DNA from 3 places in the Paenibacillus sp. FSL W7-1279 genome. Region 1 is predicted to be linked to each of the others. Evidence: riboswitches for the same ligand, from Rfam matches in the RefSeq annotation. Region 1 holds a riboswitch; each other region holds the start of a gene.

What was found. Region 1 has a riboswitch for cyclic di-AMP ahead of MKY82_RS28605 (TrkH family potassium uptake protein). Riboswitches for the same ligand answer to the same signal wherever they lie in the genome.
Region 2: it holds a riboswitch for cyclic di-AMP, as region 1 does, so the genes downstream of both, MKY82_RS00500 (C40 family peptidase) here and MKY82_RS28605 (TrkH family potassium uptake protein) in region 1, are expected to answer to the same signal.
Region 3: it holds a riboswitch for cyclic di-AMP, as region 1 does, so the genes downstream of both, MKY82_RS02420 (hypothetical protein) here and MKY82_RS28605 (TrkH family potassium uptake protein) in region 1, are expected to answer to the same signal.

Annotation. Positions count from the first base shown of each region.
Region 1 covers NZ_CP150215.1:6,313,533-6,320,918, reverse strand. Annotated here, with positions in the region: gene uvrC (excinuclease ABC subunit UvrC) at 1-1,171, shown strand, start outside; gene MKY82_RS28610 (type II CAAX endopeptidase family protein) at 1,143-2,831, opposite strand; cyclic di-AMP (ydaO/yuaA leader) riboswitch at 3,123-3,267, shown strand; gene MKY82_RS28605 (TrkH family potassium uptake protein) at 3,333-4,673, shown strand; gene MKY82_RS28600 (TrkA family potassium uptake protein) at 4,690-5,364, shown strand; gene MKY82_RS28595 (LysR family transcriptional regulator) at 5,400-6,317, opposite strand; gene MKY82_RS28590 (succinate dehydrogenase cytochrome b558 subunit) at 6,671-7,339, shown strand; gene sdhA (succinate dehydrogenase flavoprotein subunit) at 7,356-7,386, shown strand, end outside.
Region 2 covers NZ_CP150215.1:102,396-109,781, forward strand. Annotated here, with positions in the region: gene MKY82_RS00490 (GNAT family N-acetyltransferase) at 1-429, opposite strand, end outside; gene MKY82_RS00495 (C40 family peptidase) at 569-1,042, opposite strand; gene MKY82_RS00500 (C40 family peptidase) at 1,479-1,952, opposite strand; cyclic di-AMP (ydaO/yuaA leader) riboswitch at 1,956-2,095, opposite strand; gene MKY82_RS00505 (hypothetical protein) at 2,444-3,271, opposite strand; partial or broken gene MKY82_RS00510 (M1 family metallopeptidase) at 3,283-5,274, opposite strand; gene MKY82_RS00515 (YwhD family protein) at 5,422-5,940, shown strand; gene MKY82_RS00520 (copper amine oxidase N-terminal domain-containing protein) at 6,042-7,211, opposite strand.
Region 3 covers NZ_CP150215.1:571,030-578,415, forward strand. Annotated here, with positions in the region: gene MKY82_RS02400 (serine hydrolase) at 1-652, shown strand, start outside; gene pruA (L-glutamate gamma-semialdehyde dehydrogenase) at 725-2,272, opposite strand; gene MKY82_RS02410 (proline dehydrogenase family protein) at 2,474-3,394, shown strand; gene MKY82_RS02415 (hypothetical protein) at 3,455-3,919, opposite strand; cyclic di-AMP (ydaO/yuaA leader) riboswitch at 4,603-4,771, shown strand; gene MKY82_RS02420 (hypothetical protein) at 4,906-5,316, shown strand; gene kdpA (potassium-transporting ATPase subunit KdpA) at 5,576-7,255, shown strand; gene kdpB (potassium-transporting ATPase subunit KdpB) at 7,277-7,386, shown strand, end outside.

The DNA of each region.
Region 1 (7,386 bases):
CCAAGGGAAAATGGTGCAGCGCAACAAATCCGTTTTTCCGTTCTACGGCGATGCGCACAGCGACTTTATGTCTTTTATTGCCCAGTATTACAGTGATAATCCTGCATTGCCGCAGGAAATTCTGCTGCCTGAGCCTCTGTTGATAGACGAGGCTGATTCGGAGTCGGTTACGGGAACGGCTGCGGATGCAGGTGTGCGAAGCCCAGAGGAAGCCGTGGATTCGGCGAATCCGCTTTCCGCAGGGGCATTGGATGCGCAGCAGGCTGCCCTTGCCCAGGCACAGGAGGAGCAGGCGGAAGCTGCGGGCATCGTGGATGCAGCAGGAGGGGCTGCCGCCCTGCAGGAATGGCTCGGCGTGAAGGTGCATGTGCCGCAGCGCGGCTTGAAGAAGCAGATGGTGGGCATGGCATCGGATAATGCGAAGGTGTCCTTGGACGAGAAATTCCGCTTGATTGAACGCGATGAAGAACGCACCTCGGTTGCCGCGGCGAATCTGGGCGAAGTGATCGGCCTCCAGTCGCTGAACCGGATCGAAGCATTTGATAATTCGAACATTCAGGGGACCAATCCGGTATCGGCCATGGTTGTATTCACCAATGGGAAACCGGACAAGAAGGAATACCGGAAGTACAAGATCCGTACCGTGCTGGGACCGGACGATTATGATACGATGCGTGAAGTCATCCGGCGGCGGTACGAGCGCGTCTTGAAGGAGAATTTGCCGCTTCCCGATCTGATTGTGGTCGATGGAGGGAAGGGACAGATTTCGGCCGCCATCGATGTGCTTGAGAATGAGCTGGGGCTGTTTATCCCGGTCTGCGGGCTTGTGAAGGATGCCAAGCATAAAACCGCGCAGCTCATGGTCGGAGACCCGCCGGAGCCGGTTACGCTTCCCCGGGACAGCCAGGAGTTCTATTTGCTGCAGCGCATTCAGGATGAGGTTCACCGGTTTGCGATTTCCTTCCACCGCGAACAGCGCGGCAAATCGATGGTATCCTCCAAGCTGGATTCCATCCCGGGCATTGGAGAGAAGCGCCGCAAGCTGCTGTTAAAGCATTTTGGCTCAGTCAAAAAAATAAAAGAGGCTTCAGTCGAAGACTTCAAGCCCCTTTCAATCGGTGAGAAATTAGCAACGGAAATTCTTAATGCACTTCGTGAGGAGGAGTCGTGACATACGGCTTCTCTTTTTTTGTTGGATTGAAACGGTAAATCGCAAAGGCGACCATCGCCGGAAGCACCATGTAGAACGCACCCATCAGCAAGTTGCTGGTATCCTTGAGCAGGATCAGGCTAATGCCCATCAAGATGCTATTAAAGATGACGTGGGAGAACATGGCCGCCAAATACCCGTATTTCAAAAAGATGTAGCTGAACAGCAAGCCGATGATAACCAGTTCAATGGGCCTGGAAATTACAGGGTATATCGGATAGAGTGTATGCCCGAGCGCCCAGATGATCGAGGTGATCAAACTGGCCACGAACGTATTGCGCACAATCTTTTTCAGCATCTTGATCCCGAACAGCCGATAGACGGCCTCCTCGGATATGCCGGCCAGCCAAGCCATCAGCGGAAAGAGCCAAGGATAGAGCATGTTGTAAGGCGACTGTGTGGCATCCGTGGTGGACCATGTATTCAAGGTCAGGCCCAGAACGACAAAGATAATGGATTGGACCCCAAGCAGGATGAAAGCCCACATATACCCCAGCTTCATGCTGTCCAGTACATAATGACCGTATCCGGGTTCTTTGGCGCGCGGCCATGGATTGAGCCCGTCTTCTTTGAGCCATAGCCCGCTGCCCCCGACAAGGGAGAAATAGAGCAGTGCGGAGAAGATGAGCGAATAGACCGCATAGAAAATCATCATCCCGAGTATGCCGGTTTGCGACATTCCCTCGGATTTGAAAACGGGAATCAGATTGTACGTATTCAGCATCTGAATGACAAACAGCAGCGCCGATAGGAACAGGCCGCGCTTAAACGACGTGTAGGCTCTGGTCTTCACGCTGTACACAATCGCAAGAATGCCAAGGATAAGGGTGAACAGGCCATACCCTGCGAGCGTCAGCAGCGTGGCATCTTGGGTCTGCTTGTTGACATAGGCGGAATGGGCGGCCGGGACCGAAAAAGATGGCTCATAGGAGCGTAATTTTCCCTGCTCGAAGGTGAAACGGTGCTCCAATCTGGAGTCGCCGATCTTGGAATCCGGATCCACATACCGGAGCTGGGGTTCCCCTTCCCGCGTGACCAGCTCCAGATGCGACAGGTCATAGCCCGCTCGCTGGAGCCAAGGCTCCGCAAGAGCCTGCTTCTCGGCTAATGACATGCCGTCCTCGACGACAAGCAGCATCTGTCTTTGCACATCGCCCTTGTTCAGCTCAATCCGGTCATAGCTGGAGCGGGTGTAATCGTATGAGAAGCCGACAATGCCTGAATTTTGCATGTGCACGTCCACATTGAGGGCATCGCCACCCGGCTCGCTGAAGCGAACGCGGTATACGTCATAGGGATATTTGGCTTCATAGGTTTTGTTGTATTCCGAAAGTCTTTTTTCTTTCGCCAGATATCCGTAAAGTTCCGATTTGGATTGATATGTAACCAGCGTGTCATCCGTTTTTGCAGCCATAAACTGCAAAAACTCCTGAGCAAAGCTTGAAGCCGCTTGCCGAGCCTGCTCCTTGGATATGATATTCGGAGATGCCATCTCGGTAGAATCCGAATTCGTCGACGGAAACACCTGAAATAATAGGAACAGAATCAGGCCGACTGCGGCAGGCGCGATGAGCTGCTTCAGTTTGGGCTTCAGCTTCAAGGGCTCTCTTGCACGATTCATGAAATTCCTCCTCTAAGAAAGTTGATACTCCCACTGGTATTCGATATGCCTGATTAAGAACGCATAGAGTCAATATAACATAGTTATGAAAGTCATAAGCAGCTTATCCCAATATCCGGAATAATGAAACAAATCGATGAAAATGAATGAAAGGTTTCGAAAACGTTAGAGAACCCTATGCTTGTATTCTTGAATATGCCCAATTCGCGCTCTTTTAAAGATTTTTTGGGTGAAAAACGGCATTGGGTTACGTACCGGATTGCGTTATAATCACATCATGCTTCAAGGAACCGAATATTCCAGCCGAATTTCGTACTGAAAATGGGGGAACCATGTAATTGGGGTGAATTTCATTATTCCCAGAATAATGAATAGGGCGACCTGTGAAAATGCCCGAATCCGTCAGCTAACCTCGTAGGCTGCAGCACAGGAACCAGACCGTAAAGGGCACTGCGTTTTCCAGTGTCTTTTTTTCTTGATTTTTTTTAAGAAGGTGACCGATTGAACTCTAAATTGAACTGGCTCAGGTTGTCTCCGCCGCAGATTCTCGTGCTTGGTTTCGCGGCTATTATTTTCATCGGGACGGCGCTGTTAATGCTGCCGATATCCACAAGTACAGGTGAACCGCTGGAATTTATCGATGCCTTGTTCACTTCGACATCGGCAACTTGCGTAACGGGTCTGGTTGTGGTGGATACAGGAACGACATTCAGCTCCTTCGGAGAGATCGTGATCATGCTGCTGATTCAGATCGGCGGGCTCGGATTCATGACGATGGCCACTTTGTTTGCCTTGGCTCTCAAAAGGCGCATATCGCTCAAGGATCGCCTCATTCTGCAGGAAGCGATGAATCAGTCCTCGATGGAAGGAATCGTAAGGCTGATTCGCAGAGTGCTCCTGTACTCCCTGATCATCGAGGCCTGCGGTGCCTTGATTCTATCGATCCGCTGGGCGTTTGATATGCCGATCGGCCAAGCGATTTATTATGGCGTTTTTCATGCAGTCACGATGTTTAACAACGCCGGTTTCGATTTGTTTGGCGATTTTCGGAGTTTGACCGGGTATGTCTATGATCCTGTAGTCAACGTTGTCGTGATGTTTTTGATCGTCTCGGGCGGCATCGGTTTTATCGTATTATCCGATCTGATTGATTTCCGGAAACAGCGGAGACTTTCCTTGCACTCCAAAGTAGTGCTCACCATGACGGCTACCTTGCTGCTGGTTGGATTTATCGTCATTCTTATTTTTGAATTCACCAATCCGAGAACGCTCGGCTCCCTGAATTGGGGCGGAAAATTCTTCGGCGCATTATTCCAATCCGTAACGCCGCGTACAGCTGGCGCGAATACTATAGATATTACGGGGCTTAGACAGGCCACGCAATTTTTTATCGTTATTCTGATGTTTATCGGAGCATCCCCAGGGTCAACCGGGGGTGGTATCAAAACAACAACCTTCACCATTATGGTGGGGGCGGTCATCGCCATGATGCGCGGGCGTGAAGACATCGTCATGTTCCGTTATCGCCTGGCCCAGGAGCGGGTGCTGAAGGCACTGACCATTGCATTACTGGCACTGCTGCTCGTTCTGACCGTATCGATGATTCTGTCGACGACAGAGGAAGGGGATTTCCTGGAGATTCTATTCGAAACGACATCCGCCTTCGGTACGGTGGGTCTCTCCATGGGCTTAACGCCCGATCTGACGGTGTTCGGGAAGGTTTTGATCAGCATTACGATGTTTGCAGGGCGATTGGGGCCTTTGACGCTTGCTTATGCACTGGGGCCGAAAAAGGGTAAAGAATTATATCGTCATCCGGAAGGCAAAATGATTATTGGATAAGGAGTACTGGAGAGACATGAAACCAAAGCAATTTGCAATCATCGGTTTGGGACGATTTGGCGCCAGCCTGGCGCTTGAACTGATGGAACAGGGATATGAGGTGCTCGGCATCGACCGAAATGAAGAGGTTGTCGAGGATATGAGCGAGCTGCTGACACACACGGTGGTGGCGGATGCTACCGATGAAGAGGTGCTTAAATCGCTCGGTATCCGTAACTTCGATTGCGGCATTGTTGCGATCGGAAACGATATTCAGATGAGCATCTTATCCGCCATCTTGTTGAAAGAGCTTGGTGTCGCCATGGTCGTTGCCAAGGCGATTTCGGTGCTGCACGGCCGGGCGCTGGAGAAGCTGGGCGTCGACCGGGTGATCTTTCCGGAACGGGATATGGGGATCCGGGTAGCTCACCAGCTTGTCACGCCCAATCTGCTTGACTATATCGAATTATCCAAGGACTATCTGATTGTGGAGATGACGGTCACGGACTGCATGGACGGAAAAACGCTTAGCGAGCTCAATACGAGGGTTCGTTACGGTGTCAGCGTGGTGGCCCTGAATAAACAATCCGGCATCATCGTAGCGCCGACAGCCATGGATGTGGTGAACTCCGGCGACATTATGGTCGTTATCGGCTCCAATGATAATGTGGATCGCTTTGAGTCTGAGGTTGTGAATATGCTCGAAAAATAAATACAGAAGAAAAAACCTGACGGTCATGCATATCGTCAGGTTTTCTTCATTTTGTCCTCCTCCAGCTTACGGAATAGAATTTCCGTTTCGTCAATCCAGCGGCTGGCCGCCTTGCTTAAATCCGAGGCTTGGCCGTAGATCAGTGAAGTCGTCCGCCGGGTTTCAATGAGGGCCGGAATATGAATGTCAACAAGCCCGTTATCGGATAACAGCTGCGGCCTGAGATAGGATTTGGGCAGAAGTGCGGCCGCCTTGCAGGTCGGGATGAGCCTGACGATCGCTTCGAAGGAGTCGATCTCCATCCGGATATCCGGCATTATGCCCCAGCGGTGGAACAGGTCATCCGTCAGCTTGCGGTACCAGGTTCCAGTCGAGAAAATGATCATCGGCAAGCCTTGAAGCTGCTCGATTCCAACATCCTCGAGCTCCGCCAGCGGATGTGAAGAAGGGATGACAAGCTCCAGATGGTCATCAAACAACGGGATGCAGTTTAATCCGGGCTGGTTGATGGAGGAGGCGACAATGCCGACATCGACGCGTTTATCTCTTACATAAGAAACGATCTCATGGGTCTTGCCGGTAATCAGTTTGATTTCGGCCGCGGGATGACGCTCCATGAATGCGTTAACGAGCGGGGGCAAGGTGGTCTGAAGGGTGGTCAGGCTGGCCCCCAGGTTGATCGAGATCTGATCCCCCTCCCGGTAATGGGCCAACGTCTGCATGAATTTGATCTGCTGCTGCCGCTGCTCCAGGGCAAAGGTGTACACAATCTGTCCGATGGAGGTAAGCTCCAGCCGTTTGCCCCGGCGGTTGAACAGCTGCAGCCCGAGCTGGTCCTCCAGCTTGGCTATTTTCCGGGACAGGGCTGGCTGGGACAAGTTAAGCAGCTTGGAGGCCTGGTTTATGCTGGATTGCTCTACAACGACGGCGAACATGTCCAGTTCTTCGAACATGGAATTCCTCCTATATAAAATAGACATGCGTGCAAAACATTGCTTATGCGTATAGATTATAACGATTAATAATTATATTGCAATTCCATTATAAGAAAAAAAGGAGTAACATGAAACATGACACAAGTTGTTCACACGATTGCCGAAATCGGCAGCTTTTTGTCGTTGCAACGGTTTAGCGCTAGTTCATAAAGGTCGGTTTAGATGCCGAGTGGCTTCCTGATTCACTTCGTGATCAAAAGCGGGCTTTTTGAACAACCTCCTTTAGGACGGACAGGGTAAGTGTAATTGTTCTGAAAATAGGAAAGATTGAAAATGAAAACGCTGCACATTGGAAAGGGGAACGTCAACTGATGAAAGGGTATTATTCCAGAAAGCTGCATTCTTTACTCGGTGTCATACCGCTTGGAGCATTTTTGCTCAGCCATATGATTTCCAACTTTAAGGCTTTCGAGGGTGGAAAGGAAGGCTTCGCAAGCGCGGTCCATTTTTTGAACAGCATGCCGCTGGTATTTTTCCTCGAGCTGTTCCTGATCTGGCTGCCACTGCTATATCACGGCGTCTACGGGTTATACATTGCTTACCAGGCGAATAACAACGTGGGCAATTATAACTATGAACGGAACATCCGCTTTACCATCCAACGGATCACCGGCGTTATTACGTTCGTTTTTGTTATCTGGCATATGTACGATACGCGTTTCCAAATCATGATCGGCAAAATCACGCATGACGATTTGGGCGCCACGATGCACGGCATCATGAACAATCCGGTTCTGTTTGCTCTGTACGTCATCGGGGTTGTTTCCGCAACCTTCCATTTCGCTAACGGCCTGTGGGCGTTCCTCGTCAGCTGGGGCATTACCGTCGGTCCGCGCGCGCAGAAGGTATCCACTTACATCTGCATGGGCTTGTTCGTATTGATGAGCGTGCTGTTTGTTCTTGCTATGACAGCATTCCGCGGCTCCGAATTCCAGGCGGCGACGGCAGCGATCGATGTAGTTAAGACAGTCTTAAGTTAAGGGGAGTGAACGAAAAATGGCATCTAATATTATTGTAGTGGGCGGCG
Region 2 (7,386 bases), 1.3 Mb from region 1:
ATACGTATCGGTGATGTGAAAGCCTGCCCTTTGATAAGCGCGGATTGCTCGCTCATTCCAGGTCATTACCTCAAGGTCAATTTCGTCGGCAGGCCGCCTCCGTCTGGCTTCCCGGACAATCGTCTGCATAAATCGTTTACCCATTCCACGCCCGCACCAATCAGGCCGCATGCCAAGTCCAATTCGTGTCACCTCATGCATCGGAAACAGCTGGGCAAATCCCCAGAGGGCCTCCCGCTCATCCAGAACCGAGATGTACTGTCTTCGGCGAATGTCCGGATCGCCAAACTCCACCTCAAGCCCTTTCATCTGCTCCCAGGGAAGAAAGCCATAGATATTATAGGGGGGAGGGTAGGCCCAGGCGCATATTTCTTCGGCGTGCTCTTCACGCATGACCACGGTGTGAAATGTAATCGGTGTGGCATCCATTTGCGAAGTCCTCCTATCGTCTGCATAAATAATAACCATATTACGAGCATCCAGGTTGCATCAAAAAAGCCCGCCAAAGAGAGGTAAGGGCTCCTTTAACGGGCAAGCATTATGTATAGGGAAGATTAGCCTCTATAGCTTAGGATGATTCACCGACCGACTCTTCATACTTATCATCGCTCATGATACGCTTTGCACCCACGTATCGCTGATCGTAGTAATCCTCTGCCAGGCGGTTGATAACCACGCCGCGGTTGGAGGAAGCATGGGCGAATTTGCCATCGCCGACATAAATGCCGACGTGGGAGATGCCCTGGCCCGATGTGTTGAAGAACACCAAATCGCCAGCGCGCAGCTCCTTACGGGACACGCTTGTCCCCATGTCGAATTGAGAGCCGGATTGATGCGGGAGCTTCAGACCGAGTTTAGCATAAACATACATGGTGAAGCCGGAACAGTCAAAACCGCTCGTGGTTGTACCACCGTAGCTGTATCTTGTACCTAGAACCTTATCGATTTCCTGATCCAGCGCATGATCAGCAAAGACGCTGCCAACGCCCAAAGTGAACAACAGCGTGATACTTAGGGCTGCTGTCGATAATGTTTTCTTCAGCATGGAAAGCTCCTTTTCGATGCCGCGAGGCATAGCAATCTATATATTAAAGCACTTACATTAATGACAAAGTTGTTACTGCGTCCATTCTATCAGACAGCAAGCGAGATTGGCAATTATTTCTTGGTGAATTTCGCTATTTTTCAATAGCATTAGCTGTCGAAGCACCAAGGAAAATCAATATTTTTCCAAAATGGGTGTTTAATGAAGGGAGAGAAGGGTATATAAAGGATAGATGATGTGAAGACATGGCGAAGTGAAGTGAAATTGTATAATAAATTTTATTTTTTTTCGAAAAGCGGGAACTTTTTTGCTGTCCTGAACGTTATAAAGGTATACACACAAATCAACAAAAGAAAAAAGCCGCTGGATGAGATCGGCACAATCTCATAAACCCAGGGCTTTCTTGTAAGAGTAAATCAATTAAGTTCCAACATTAATTGTAGCTCACAGCTACAGATTTGTACGTATTCTGACTCATAATTCTCTTAGCGCCTACATATCGGTTAGCGTAATAGCTCTGGCTCAGCGGACTGATAATGACACCGCGCGAAGATGAAGAATGAGCGAATTTGCCGCTCCCGACATAAATACCCACATGAGATACACCTCTACCGGATGTGTTGAAGAACACGAGATCGCCAGCTTTCAGGTTGCTCTTGGATACGGCCGTACCTACTTTGTATTGAGCTGCAGACGTGCGGGGCAGGCTAAGACCAAGCTTCTTGTAAACATAGCTGGTGAATCCGGAGCAGTCAAATCCATTCGTTGTAGTTCCACCTGTTTTGTAAGAAACACCAATGGCTGGTTTGATTGCAGTATTTAATTTGGAATCGGCGAAAGCGCTTCCGGTCCCTAATGTGAGTGCGAGTGCGAGGCCTAGAGAAACAGCCGTTAACTTCTTTTTCAAAACAAAAGCTCCTTCCATTGCCTGCGAGGTTAGCTTAAGGGTTCGGTTGAAGGTCCCCTATGATCCCTCTCTTGCGAGATCAATTCACCCAAAACGGATCCCCCGCTTCCCATATCGTTATGGGAATTCGGCTCCTTGAAATGTTGATGAACCCATTCATTGACGTTTGACGTTCCAACATAGTTAGCGAATTACAACGTTCCTACATAAAAGTTACAGTAAAGATGACAAAGTTGTTACTAACATATTCGTTATTTTAGCAGAGTATTAACAATTTGGCAAACGAGGAAACATTATTTTTAAACAAAAAAACCTGTCCCCATCTTGAGGGAACAGGTTTTTTTGTAATTTGGCGTTCAGAAATTTGTAATATAGAGGATAAATGAACTCTTATTCTCTGTAAAATCTAGCGCGGGATAGAAACGTGTCGCTTCTGATTACAGCTTATTCACGAGCGTGTTTCATTATTATAGGGTGACGAATTGTAACCATTAAGGATGCTGTGAGGAGGAATCTCTCCACAAATGATATTGAGCGGACATTGCCCAAATTTGGAAAAGTCCATTCAGGAAATAAGAGGCCTGCTGAATAATTAAGCCGATCAACCCGGCCCAGAAGAGCGAGGCCGAGCTCAGGAGCAGCAGAATGACACAGGCGGATCCGCCGATGGTGATGGATAACAGCATTGCTGTGCCCAAGCGGCGGAAGAGCGCATGGATAGAGCTGATCATGCTGGAATCGCCGGTACGGCCAAATTGCATATAGAGCAATAACAGGCGGATCAGATAGGCGTACAAGAACCAGCCAGCTGCATAGGGCAGTGCATGAAGCAGCAGTACAGGCTCCTGAATTCCATTCAGCAGAATCGGGAGGATTTTGGGCAGAATCCAGTAACCGGGTGCGAAGGTGAGAATAAGCTCAACCAGATAGAATAGCGTTACGGGTTTCCACAGTTTCCGCATGCCAGTGAAGAAGAATAAACCGCGCTCGCCCTTGGCTTCCTGGTGAAGGTTGTAGAAGATGCCGGCCCGAATGAGCGGGGTGAGGAACATCCGGATCAAGAGCAAACCGGCCAAAAGCCATCCGTAAGTGTGTACTGTGCTGCTCAAGGACAGGCTCATCTCGCCCTCGTAGAAGAATAAAAGACGGCTGAGCTCGTTAGGGGCGGAATCCGGATATCGCATCAGAAGGGGGACGACTGCCGATTTTACGAGTCGGTACAGGCAATATCCCCACAGCAAACGGTATAAGAAGAGCAGAATCGAGACGTATAGCTGGTCTTTAACACTGATCCACCCTTGGCCTGCGTAACTTTTCATGTGCTCCCCCCTCACCATGACAGGCTGCCGAACAGCGTCTCCACAAGCTTGGTAATACTGAGATTCCAGCGTGTAACCACCGTCGGATCCATTCCTGCCTTCATATAGTTATTAATGTGTTTATTCTCCAGGACGATGGAGTACTTCGGATCAACCATGGCCCAGGCGAGCGGAGAGCTGTATTCCAGGGTGTAAGCCACTTTGCCGTCTTTGCCGCTCCAGGTTCGTTCCACCGTTTTGCCGTCCTCAAAGGCGAACACGATCGGCACATCGGTGATATCCCCGTCCTTGCTCGTAATCTGGACCGTGGACTCATACCGAGGATTTTCAGCCGTGCCTTTATTTTTGGTTTTGATCACGTCGATGGCGACATCCGCCATCTGGCTTCCATATACATATTGGTCAAAATACGACTGCCAGGACGTTTTGCTTACTTGCTCGACGACTTTCTGAAAGTCAGATGTGGTTGGATGCTTGAACCGGTATTTCTGGGCATAGGTATGCATAATCTTGCCCATCATCTGTGGACCGACCTGCCGTTCGATGCCTTGCAGCACCAGCTTGCCCCTCGTATATACATTCAGTGCGTAGTTTTCGTGAGAGCTGTATTTCCAGGATTCCATCTTCAGCGGTGCAGGGGAAGTAATGGATGCTCCCTGAGCCGCCGTATTGGAGGTAATACCGTATTCTTTTTCCATCACTCGTTCTTCTGCATAGGTTGCAAAGGCCTCGTCCAGCCACGCTTCCTCAAATTCGTTACTTGCAATCATTCCGTAAAAATATTGATGGGCGATCTCATGAATAACGGTCCGCTCCAGTTCATATCCCGGCGAATCGTTCTTGGCACCGAAGGCTGTGACCAGCGTCGGGTATTCCATGCCGCCTGCACCGTTGCCCGATTCAGGCGGAACGACGATGGACAACGTGGAGTACGGATAGGTTCCGTACCATTTTCCAAACGAAGCGAGTGCCGACTTGGCGGCATCAAAGTAACGCTCCTATAAGTCTTTATGGGCTGGATCGAGATACAGCTTGATGCGGACGCCAGGTACGCCTGGTGCGGAGAATGCTTCTTCTGCCGTGACAAAGTTTGGCGATGCCGACCAGGCAAAATCATGTACGTCATCCGCGTAAAACTGATAAATTTTTTCCCCGTTTGATTTTTGGGCAGGCTTGGTAGGGAATCCGGTCGCGGCGACAATGTAATTTTCGGGCACTCGAATGCGAACGCTGTAAATGCCGAAGTTGGAATAGAATTCGGAGTTGCCGTGGTATTGATGAAGATTCCAGCCTTCCTCTGCTCTTCCGCGAAGACCGGCCGGTTCATAGACCGAAATTTTCGGAAACCATTGGCCAGCCATGATAAAATTCTCGGTGGTTCCCATGCGGGCAAATATTTTGGGAAGCTCGACCTCGAACTCCAAATGAATGGTAACACTCTCCCCGCTCTTGATGGGTTTAGGCAACCTTAGCTTGGCAAGGCTGTGATCCTTGATGTTGCCGTCGTCAGGTTGAACAAATTGAAGGCGATGGGTCAGGGCCAGTCCTTCGGTTGTTTTCACGCTGGTAATGGTCATGGAGCCGTATCCGTCATCTGGCATGGGATCGGAACGAAGCCTGCCGCCCGATTCCTTCATAAAAGTCGTGTCATTGGAAGCAAAAGCATTGGGATACAGATGAAAGTACAGCTCGTTTACGCTTTTTTTGCCTGGATGAGTCCAAGTGAGTGTCTGTTTGCCCTTAAGCTTGTTCTCCTCAGGCTCGTACCGAACATCCATATGATATTCCACCAGCCGGTCGCTTAAGGCCGGAGCGGGAATATTAGGCTGCACCTTAGGCGGTGAGAGCGGGGCCTTCTCCACGGCAGAGGCGGAGGGCTTGCCCGCATTTGGGGCAAGAGCAGACGCTGAGGACCCTGGATTCAGAAATATCGGCATCGATCCTGCAAGCAAACCTAGGGCAAGCAGGGATGATAGAAAGACTTTGGCACGTGGTGGGACCATATCGAACAACCTCCCGTTGACAAGCATCTAGTGCATGTATATGTTTGCTTTTGGGGGATTATTAGTTAAAATAAAATTATTGGGACATGGTTATCAATTTAGCAGCTGATACGTAAGCATCGGCTCTGATATAGGAGGTCGGCAGCAGTGGAGAATGAAGAGCAGAAGCAGGGTGCGAAGAAACCGATTGCTTTGAATATTATTAATAGCAAGAGTAAGCATAAAGGGTTTGGATCAGGCTCCATCGATCTGAACAGTCTGTCACCCGTCATTATCGATAATGGCGAGGCCCGAGTGGATATTGGGGCCATGCATGCCAAGAGTAAGGTGGAGAAGGGTATCCGTTTCAGCATGAACCGGGATGAAGTGCCCAATGGACGACAGGTATGGATCGTGTGGGTGGCTGTAGATCGTACGGCGGAAGGACAGCATTATGCAGGCATGACCGCCTGTGAAATGTGGATCGACCAGGAGGCCCGTCGCGGCTGGAAGATCCTCGCCGATCATGTGAATAAAATGGATGCGGCGATGAAGCGCAAGATCATTCTGGATGGTCTTGGCGACGTCGAGAAGAAGGCACTGCGCGAGCTGCTGATTTCGCGTAACGAGGAATGGTGGAATGCATCGCCAGAGGAATTCAGGGAAGCACTTCAGACAGCGGAATGATACAATAAATTAAAGAAGCCTTTCCAAAAAGGACGAACATGAAGAAGACCGGTTGGATTCGTAAATGAATCCGGCCGGTCTTCTACTTATTTGCATATCGATTAGAATGGAAGGGGGTAGGTCAGCTTTTCTTTTTGATCGAGAAACGGATTGTTGTATTGGAACGTCAGCTTGCCGCCGGCATATCCGAGATACGTAAGGCCGTCACCAATGAAGCCCACCTCATTCGGCGGCATTTCCTCTATGACCTTGATGGTTTCCTCGTCCAGAAGCTCAGGATAGATAAGCTCGGCTGTCTTGCCAGTCGGATGGACGATATACAGGGTCGCCTTCGTGTATGGTCGGACGAGCAGGAAGTCCTGTTCAATCGCTTCTACGATAAAACTATCCTTTACTCCCGTGAGCGCGGCCAGGTCATAAGTTTTGACCGTTTTGCCCATCGGATGAACCAGCTCAAGCGTACTGCCGTTCATCATGGCAATATTGCCTTTGTAGCTGAGTTGGTCCGGATGGTAGTTGATCCCGGCAAAATTGGAATGATTGGTTTTGGATAGCTTCAGGATTTTCTTGTCCTGTATGAGCACCCGGTATCTTCCCTCATGAATATGAGGTTCACCGTAATAATTGGACAAGTCGACCACGTAGGTATTGCTATTGATGCGATGTGCGCTTAAGCTGACTTGATCGATCTCCTCAACCGGGATTATACCAACTTGGGCTGGCGTGGATCCGGCTTTACCCATCGAGAGCATACCATTCTCGCGATTTACCCAGAACAGCATATTGGCCTTGGAAGCATAGGCATATTTTGACCAAGCATCAAAGGTCGTTCTAAGCCCGGATTTGCTGTCATATTTCAGAGGGATGCCGAAAGCTTTGGTAATCAGACTGGCTGGAACATAAGTCACGCCTTTCTTCACGACCGGAGCCGCCTCAAGCTTGAGAGGGGTCCCCTTGGCATTGACTGCGCGCGACTGTCCGATGATAATGCGAACAGACTGTGTCGGGCTGTTAATATACAGCTCTTTTTTTCCCGGGATCGTCAACTGCAGCTGCAGTTGTTCGGAAACTTCCTTCAACGGAATGAATACGACGCCTTTATTCGTATAAGGTTTATGTTTCACGTCCAGCGTGCTCCAGTTTGCCTTGCTCTGTGATGTGGAGGCTGCTGCCGCATGGGCAGGAATCGTTATGAGCGATGAGGACGTAAGCAATAAAGACATGGCTATGGATGCGGTACCTGCTAATTTGATGAGTTGCACGGATTTCATATCAGTTCCTCCTTATGTTTTACACTCCCGCCTATATAAACGACTAAATAATGGGAAATGTTTCACCCTATCGCAAAATCATGTAAAAATTGATATATGCTTATGGCGTAAGATCAGAGCTAGTGGCCAAATGACGAACTAAAAAACCGGAGCTGCCCTGAAGGGGCGAAGCTCC
Region 3 (7,386 bases), 1.8 Mb from region 1:
CGGCTATCAATTCTGGATGTGCCGACACGGGGCTTACCGCGGCGACGGCGCATTCGGACAATTCTGCGTCGTGCTGCCGGAGCAGGATGCGGTCATAGCGATTACCTCCGGCCTTGGGGACATGCAGGCCGTGCTAGATGAAGCATGGGAGCATCTGCAACCTTCGATGAGGCCTGATGCGCTGCCGACCGACACCGGAGCGGAGGCTTCTCTTACTGGAATGCTGGAAGCGCTGAAGCTGGATCCGCCAAGCGAAGAGGCGGCATCCCCGGTCGAGAAGGACGTCACCGGGATCGTCTATGATCTCGAAGAGAATGAGGCGAAGCTGCGTTCGTTCTCCGTCCGGTTTGAAGAAGACGGCGCGGTAATGGAGCTTGAGGGGGAACACGGCGTCAATTCGGTTGTCTGTGGTCGCAACGCGTGGAAGACGGGAACCACGAAGCTGATGATGATGGGGGATAATGAATATGCTGCCTCCATGACCTGGAAGGATGAGCGGACGTTGAAGCTGACCATCCGACTGACAGAGACGCCATTCTACTTAACCACGGAATGCACCTTTGGTGAGGAAGGCATTCATCTTGCGTACTGGATGAATCAATCGTTCGAGGGCAAGGTGGTCCGGGAGATTAAGGGCAAGGTTAAGGCGTAAAGCCGGTAAAAGAATCGCTGTACATAAAGAAACCTCTCCATTGTCATGGAGAGGTTTCTTTACATGTCGTAATCAGAATCGCTCCGACACCGCCTTCGCCTGTGTAAACAGGAGCAGGTAGTCACGCCCGCCGGCTTTGGAGTCGGTCCCGGACATATTGAAGCCGCCGAACGGGTGGATGCCCACCAAGGCGCCGGTGCATTTCCGGTTCAAATACAGGTTGCCGACATGGAAGTCGCGCCGGGCTTGCTCCAGGTGCGCGCGGTTGTTCGAGATCACCGCGCCGGTCAGCCCATAATCGGTATTGTTGGCGAATCGGATCGCTTCGTCGAAGGAGGCTGCCTTCGTGAAGGCCACGACCGGACCAAAGATTTCCTCCTGGGAAATACGGGCGGTGCTGGCGACGTCCGCGAAGATCGTCGGCTGTATGAAATACCCCTCCGGATCGCCGGGAAAACCGCCAAGCACCAGCCTACCTTCGCTTTTCCCGATTTCGATATAGTCGAGAATTTTACGGTACGCCTTATCGTCGATGACGGGTCCTACCTGAGCCTCGGCATTGGAGGGGCTTCCGATCACCAGCTTCTTGGAGCGGTCGATCACCTTCTGCAGCACGATATCATAGACGTCCTCGTGCACGATGGCTCTGGAGCAGGCAGAGCATTTCTGACCGGAGAAGCCGAATGCGGAAGCGGCAATCGCGTCCGCCGCGAGCTCCAAATCGGCTTCGTTGTCCACGATGATTGCGTCTTTCCCGCCCATTTCGGCGATGACGCGCTTAATCCATCGTTGCCCCGGCTGCGTCTTGGCCGCGCGTTCCTGAATCCGCAGTCCGACGTCGCGTGACCCCGTAAAGCTGATAAATCTGGTCAATGGGTGATCCACCAAATAGTCGCCCACTTCCTGACCCGGGCCAGGCAGGAAATTAACGACGCCCGGAGGCAGGCTGACCTCTTCCAGTAGCTCTACGAATTTAGCGGCTATGACCGGGGTGGTGCTGGCTGGCTTCAGCACAACGGTGTTGCCGGAGACGATGGCAGCCGTTGTCATGCCGGCCATAATCGCGAGCGGGAAGTTCCACGGCGGAATGACGATGCCGACGCCAAGCGGGATGTAATAGAGATGATTCTCTTCCTCCTCGTGGACCGTCAGCGGCTGGGGCGCGCTCAGGCGCTGCATTTCGCGTGCATAGAATTCCATGAAATCGATCGCCTCGGCCGTATCGGCGTCGGCTTCGGCACGCGTCTTGCCGGCTTCGAGAGTCATGAGCGCGGAGAACTCGAGCTTTCGCCGCCGCATGATCGCCGCGGCTTTGAACAGATAGCGTGCCCGTTCGCTCGGCTCGGTGTGCTTCCACGTCTCAAAGGTACGCGCTGCCGTCTGAATGGCTTGTTCGGCAAGCTCGGTATCCGCCTGGGACACGACGCCGATGACTTGGCGTTTGCGCGCCGGATTGACCGAATTTGCGGTGCGCTCCGTATGGATTTTGGCACCGCCGATGACCAGCGGGTACGATTGGCCAAGCTCGGCTTCGACCCCGGATAACGCCGCGTCGTATAACTTGTTGTTCCATTCGTTGTTGAAGTCCATAAATGGTTCGTTCCGAAAAGATGCTCGCATGGGGAGGCCCCTCCTTAACATGATATGAATCGAAGCTTCTGGCCAATGGTCCAGCTGCGAATGCGTCATGGTGGCATGGTTAGGAACTCCTGGTGAAAACCTCTATGTAAGATATGTATGTCTTCCTGCATGCCGTCATGATTTTTGCATATGAGTTAGATAGAGTGCATTTTTGGTTTACCTTGCAGAGGGGGCGCGCGCATGGACGGAACCGAGCTTTACCGCAAAGTGATCCTGACGGTGTCCAGCAATAAACTCGTGAAATGGTTGTCGATCAAGTACGGCCGGAAATTGGCGGGCCGATTCATTGCCGGCGATACCTTGGATGAGGCGCTGGATGAAATCGAGAGGCTGAACGCGAAGGGCATTCTTGTCACGCTGGACCATCTGGGGGAGGGCATCCGGACGCTGGACGAAGCAGCCGGGTATCGGGAGGAATATTTGAAGCTGGTGGAAGGGATCGCGAGGCGTGGAGTGCAGTCGAACGTATCGTTGAAACCGACGCAGATGGGCATGGCGCTGGATCTGGAGAAGGCGTACGAGAACATCAAAATGGTGGCGAAAAAGGCGAAAGAGCACCGTAATTTCGTTCGTCTGGATATGGAGGATTCGCCGTACACCCAGGCGACGATTGATATGACGCTGCGGCTCCATAAGGAGGGGCTGACCAACGTGGGGACCGTAATGCAAGCCTACTTGTTCCGTACGGAGGAGGACGTCAAGAATTTGATGCGTGCCGGCGTAAATCTGCGGTTGGTCAAGGGGGCGTACAAAGAGCCGGGAACCATCGCCTTTCAGCAGAAGCGGGAGGTCATTGACAACTATAAGAAGTTGATCAAAATGCATTTTGATCAGGGAGCCTACGTCGCGATTGCTTCGCACGACGACAACATCATCGACTGGGTGAAGGTGTTTGCCGAGCAGAGCCGCATAGACAAACAGGACTATGAATTTCAGATGCTGTACGGACTGAGGATGAACGATCAGGCTGCCCTGGCACAGGACGGCTACCGTATCCGGTGTTATATGCCCTACGGAACGATGTGGTACCCGTATTTCACCCGGCGGCTGGCAGAGAAGCCGGCCAACCTGATGATGGTGCTCAAGAATATGTTCAAGTGAGCGGGGGGAAAACAACCAATTGCAATGGAGAGAGAACGGTAGCTCTTTCTAGCAGCTGTCCTAGAAGGAATAATATGCCTCCGAGCAGTCCATCAGGAAGGAACGCTCCAGCGGCAGGCTGCCTAACCGCATACGGGTGATGTGCTGTTGCAGATTGGCCTCCAGATCGGCGAGGGCCGATACGGCGAGCTGCATTCGTGCGGATCCCCACTGCTGCTGCTTCTGGGCATAGCGAATGGCCTCGGTCACGGGCATACCTCTCAGCCTCGTAAAGACGGATGCCCAGCGGATCAGATCCGCGAATTCTCTTGTGCTTGGCAGGGCATATTCGGCATACCCGGCCGCGTCTTTGCAGCTGATTTTGAACAACCCGCAGTTCCAATCTCGGTCGCTCCAGGGGATAAAGCGTTCAGCCGAGCACCGGTCGAAACGAAATATCTCCATGCAGCGGATGAGCTCTGCATTTAATGCAGGCGATGCGGTTTCGATGACGGGAGCCAGTGCGGCCTCGATGAGTTTCGTCATGATCTGCGCTCCTTTATAGGAATGTTATATGCACGGCAAAAAGGCCTGGTGAGCAGAGTAACCCCGCTCTCCAGGCCTATTTATCGTTAGTGGCCCTGCTACAGTGGCTGCTTCGCTTAAGGCTCGGGAGCTCAGCGTAAACGAGTGTTTCGAATGATGGATGAATCATACGCCGGAGGAATCTAAAAGTAAATGGCCATATTGGACGGATACATTCCGAAAATCGATGAAAACCGTAAAAGAAAACGCGTACATTCGGTTGTGTCATCTATTATCATGGCAAAATCTCGGTATCTCGATATATTGCGATAAATACAAGAAAACAAGAGAAATACATAGTATAGAGCAGGATTCAAGAGATAATGGAGCGAAACCGGACAGATCCTGTTCGACATAACGCCCCACGTGTTTCTGCTCACATTTACTTCCTGTAAGGCCGGACGTATGATACGAACTATGAATTGACGGACATCGGCAGCAGGCATACGGGCAGCCGTTCCATGAAGACCTAAAGGCTGTGTGGGAGCTGCCGGGTTCTTTATGGATCGAATCTCGGGCGAGGGCACCATGGGCCTTCGCTGGAAATGCAGGATGATGCGACTCTCACCGCTCGAACCTGATGCTGTGCTGTTTTGCCGGGCCTGAATGTTAGTCAATCGCTAATAGAATAACATGCTACTCGTTTTTAATTTTCGCTGAGTCCTTGAATGGAAAAGGAACGGGGGAACCAGTCGGGAGATAAACTTGATCTCTCAGGGGTGAATCCCATGGACAAGATAACGGTCTATGGGTAGGGCGACTCTCACGCCCGAATCCGTCAGCTAACCTCGTAAGCGTATCGAGAGAGGCAACGATTGTCGTGGACTTGGGCCACGGTGTATTTCACCGTGTTCTGATGAAGAAGCCTGCGGGAAGAGTTCTTCTCTTTCCCCAGGCTTCTTTGTTGTTGTCTTCTCTTTCTGAACTTTTTAGGAGGAGAACAAAAGATGGAGAAACCGCAGGAGTTTATCCTAGTATCCGCGCCGAACAAGGCCGGGGAAGAATTTATCCGCAAGTTGATCTATATGGACATTTCGTTTGCGGCCATAGCCAACAACCGGGTTGAGCAGGAGAGGCTGCGGGAACTAGGCTGCACCAACATGATCGTTATCGATACAAGGGATGAACAAACCTGGATCATTCCCGAGTTTCCCGTCAGCAAGGTGTATTTGTTCGAGAGCAGCTTGAACCTGTGCTGCCGCTATTTACGGATCTGCCGGACATGGACGACGGAGTCGATTTATGTGATTACCCATTCCAGCAATCCGCGATTGATATATAAGGGACTGGGGGCCGATGTGGTGCTTCATACGAACCATCATCAGGTATCCTTCCTGACTTCATCCATTGTCAGCTAAGCGTCTTGGCTGATGTGACCATGAGGTTTTAGGAGGTTGTATTCATGCAGGATTTATATATGGTGCTTATCTTGGGAGGAACCTACGGACTGCTCATGCTGTTTATGTTCTGGTGCGGACGCGTGGTTTCGGAACCGGAGGTGGATTAGTCGTGATGATCATTTTAATATGCACGCTCTTTATTTTTCTATATTTGATTTACGCGCTGCTTCATCCTGAAAAATTCTAGGGAAACAGCTGAAGGAGGAAGGCATTCGTCATGGGCATTTTACAAATTGCCATCGTTATACTCGTTCTGGTGCTGCTGGTAAAGCCGCTCGGAACTTATCTATATCAGGTGTTTCGCAATGAGGGGAATGGAACGGATAAATGGTTCTCCTGGTTGGAGAAACCGATCTTCGCACTGATTGGGTTGAAAGAACGCAAGGGAATGACATGGAAAGGGTATGCCGTCAGCTTTGTGATAACGAATATCGTGCTCGTGTCGGCGGGGTATTTGATTCTGCGGATACAGAGAGTATTGCCCTTCAACCCGAACGGTATCGACAATATGGAATCGACCTTGTCGTTCAATACGATCATCAGCTTTATGACGAATACGAATCTCCAGCATTACAGCGGGGAGTCGGGATTATCCTATATGGCCCAGATGGCCGTCATTACGATGATGATGTTCGCGTCCGCGGCGACCGGGCTATGCGTGGCGATTGCGTTTATCCGGGCGGTGACCAGCAAGGGTACAACCGTCGGCAACTTTTTTGAAGATTTCGTCAAAGCCCACACCCGGGTGTTTATTCCGGCCGCATTTATCATTGCGATGGTACTGGTTGCGCTGCAGGTGCCGCAGACTTTGCAGCCTACGCTCAGCGTCACGACGCTTGAAGGAAGCGAGCAGCAAATAGCGGTGGGACCGGTGGCTGCGCTGGAATCGATCAAGCATCTGGGCACCAATGGGGGCGGGTTTATGGGGGCCAACTCGGCGCATCCGTTCGAGAACCCGTCCCCGCTGACCAATGTGATCGAGATCCTGTGCATGTGGAGCCTCGGGGCGGCGCTTCCTTACACATTTGGTTTGTTCGCGAAGAGCCGTAAGCAGGGCTGGATTATTTTCTCGGTAATGATGACCTTGTTTATCGGATTCCTGTCCTTGAACTATGCGGCTGAAACGAACGGCAATCCGGCGCTGAACCAGCTGGGTATGGATACCTCCCAAGGCAGCATGGAGGGCAAGGAGGTCCGGTTCGGGATCGCCCAGTCCTCCCTGTTCACCACGGTGACGACCGCGGCCACGACCGGGTCGGTCAACAACATGCATGATACGCTCACGCCGCTTGGCGGGATAACGCCGCTATCCCTGATGATGCTGAACTCCGTTTTTGGCGGAAAAGGCGTCGGGCTAATGAACATGCTCATGTATGCGATATTGGCGGTGTTCCTGGCTGGTCTTATGGTTGGCCGAACACCCGAATTTCTAGGGAGAAAAATAGAGGCGCGGGAGATGAAGCTAATTGCGGTTGTTATCCTGGTGCATCCATTGATCATTCTGGCTCCGACCGCACTTGCGCTGATGACGGATGCGGGGCAGGCGGGCATTGCCCATGCGGGCTTTCATGGCATCTCGCAGGTATTGTACGAATACACGTCTTCCGCGGCTAATAACGGTTCCGGATTTGAGGGACTGTCGGATAACACGCCGTTCTGGAACGTGACAACCGGACTGGTCATGCTATTCGGACGTTACATTTCGATGATCGCCTTGCTGGCAGTGGGCGGCTCGTTGATGCGGAAGCAATGGGTTCCCGAGACGCTCGGAACGTTCCGGACAGATAATAAGCTGTTTGCCGGCATTCTGATCGCGACGGTTCTGATTATCGGTGCATTGACCTTCCTGCCAGTACTTGTGCTCGGTCCGATTGCTGAGCATCTGACGATCCGTTAATAGAAAAGGTGGCCTATTTCCATGAATAATACGAGAAAAAAAGCGATGTCCCAAGAGATGGTCCGTCAGGCGCTGAAAGACAGCCTCACGAAGCTGAATCCCGTCCTGATGATGAGAAATCCGGTCATGTT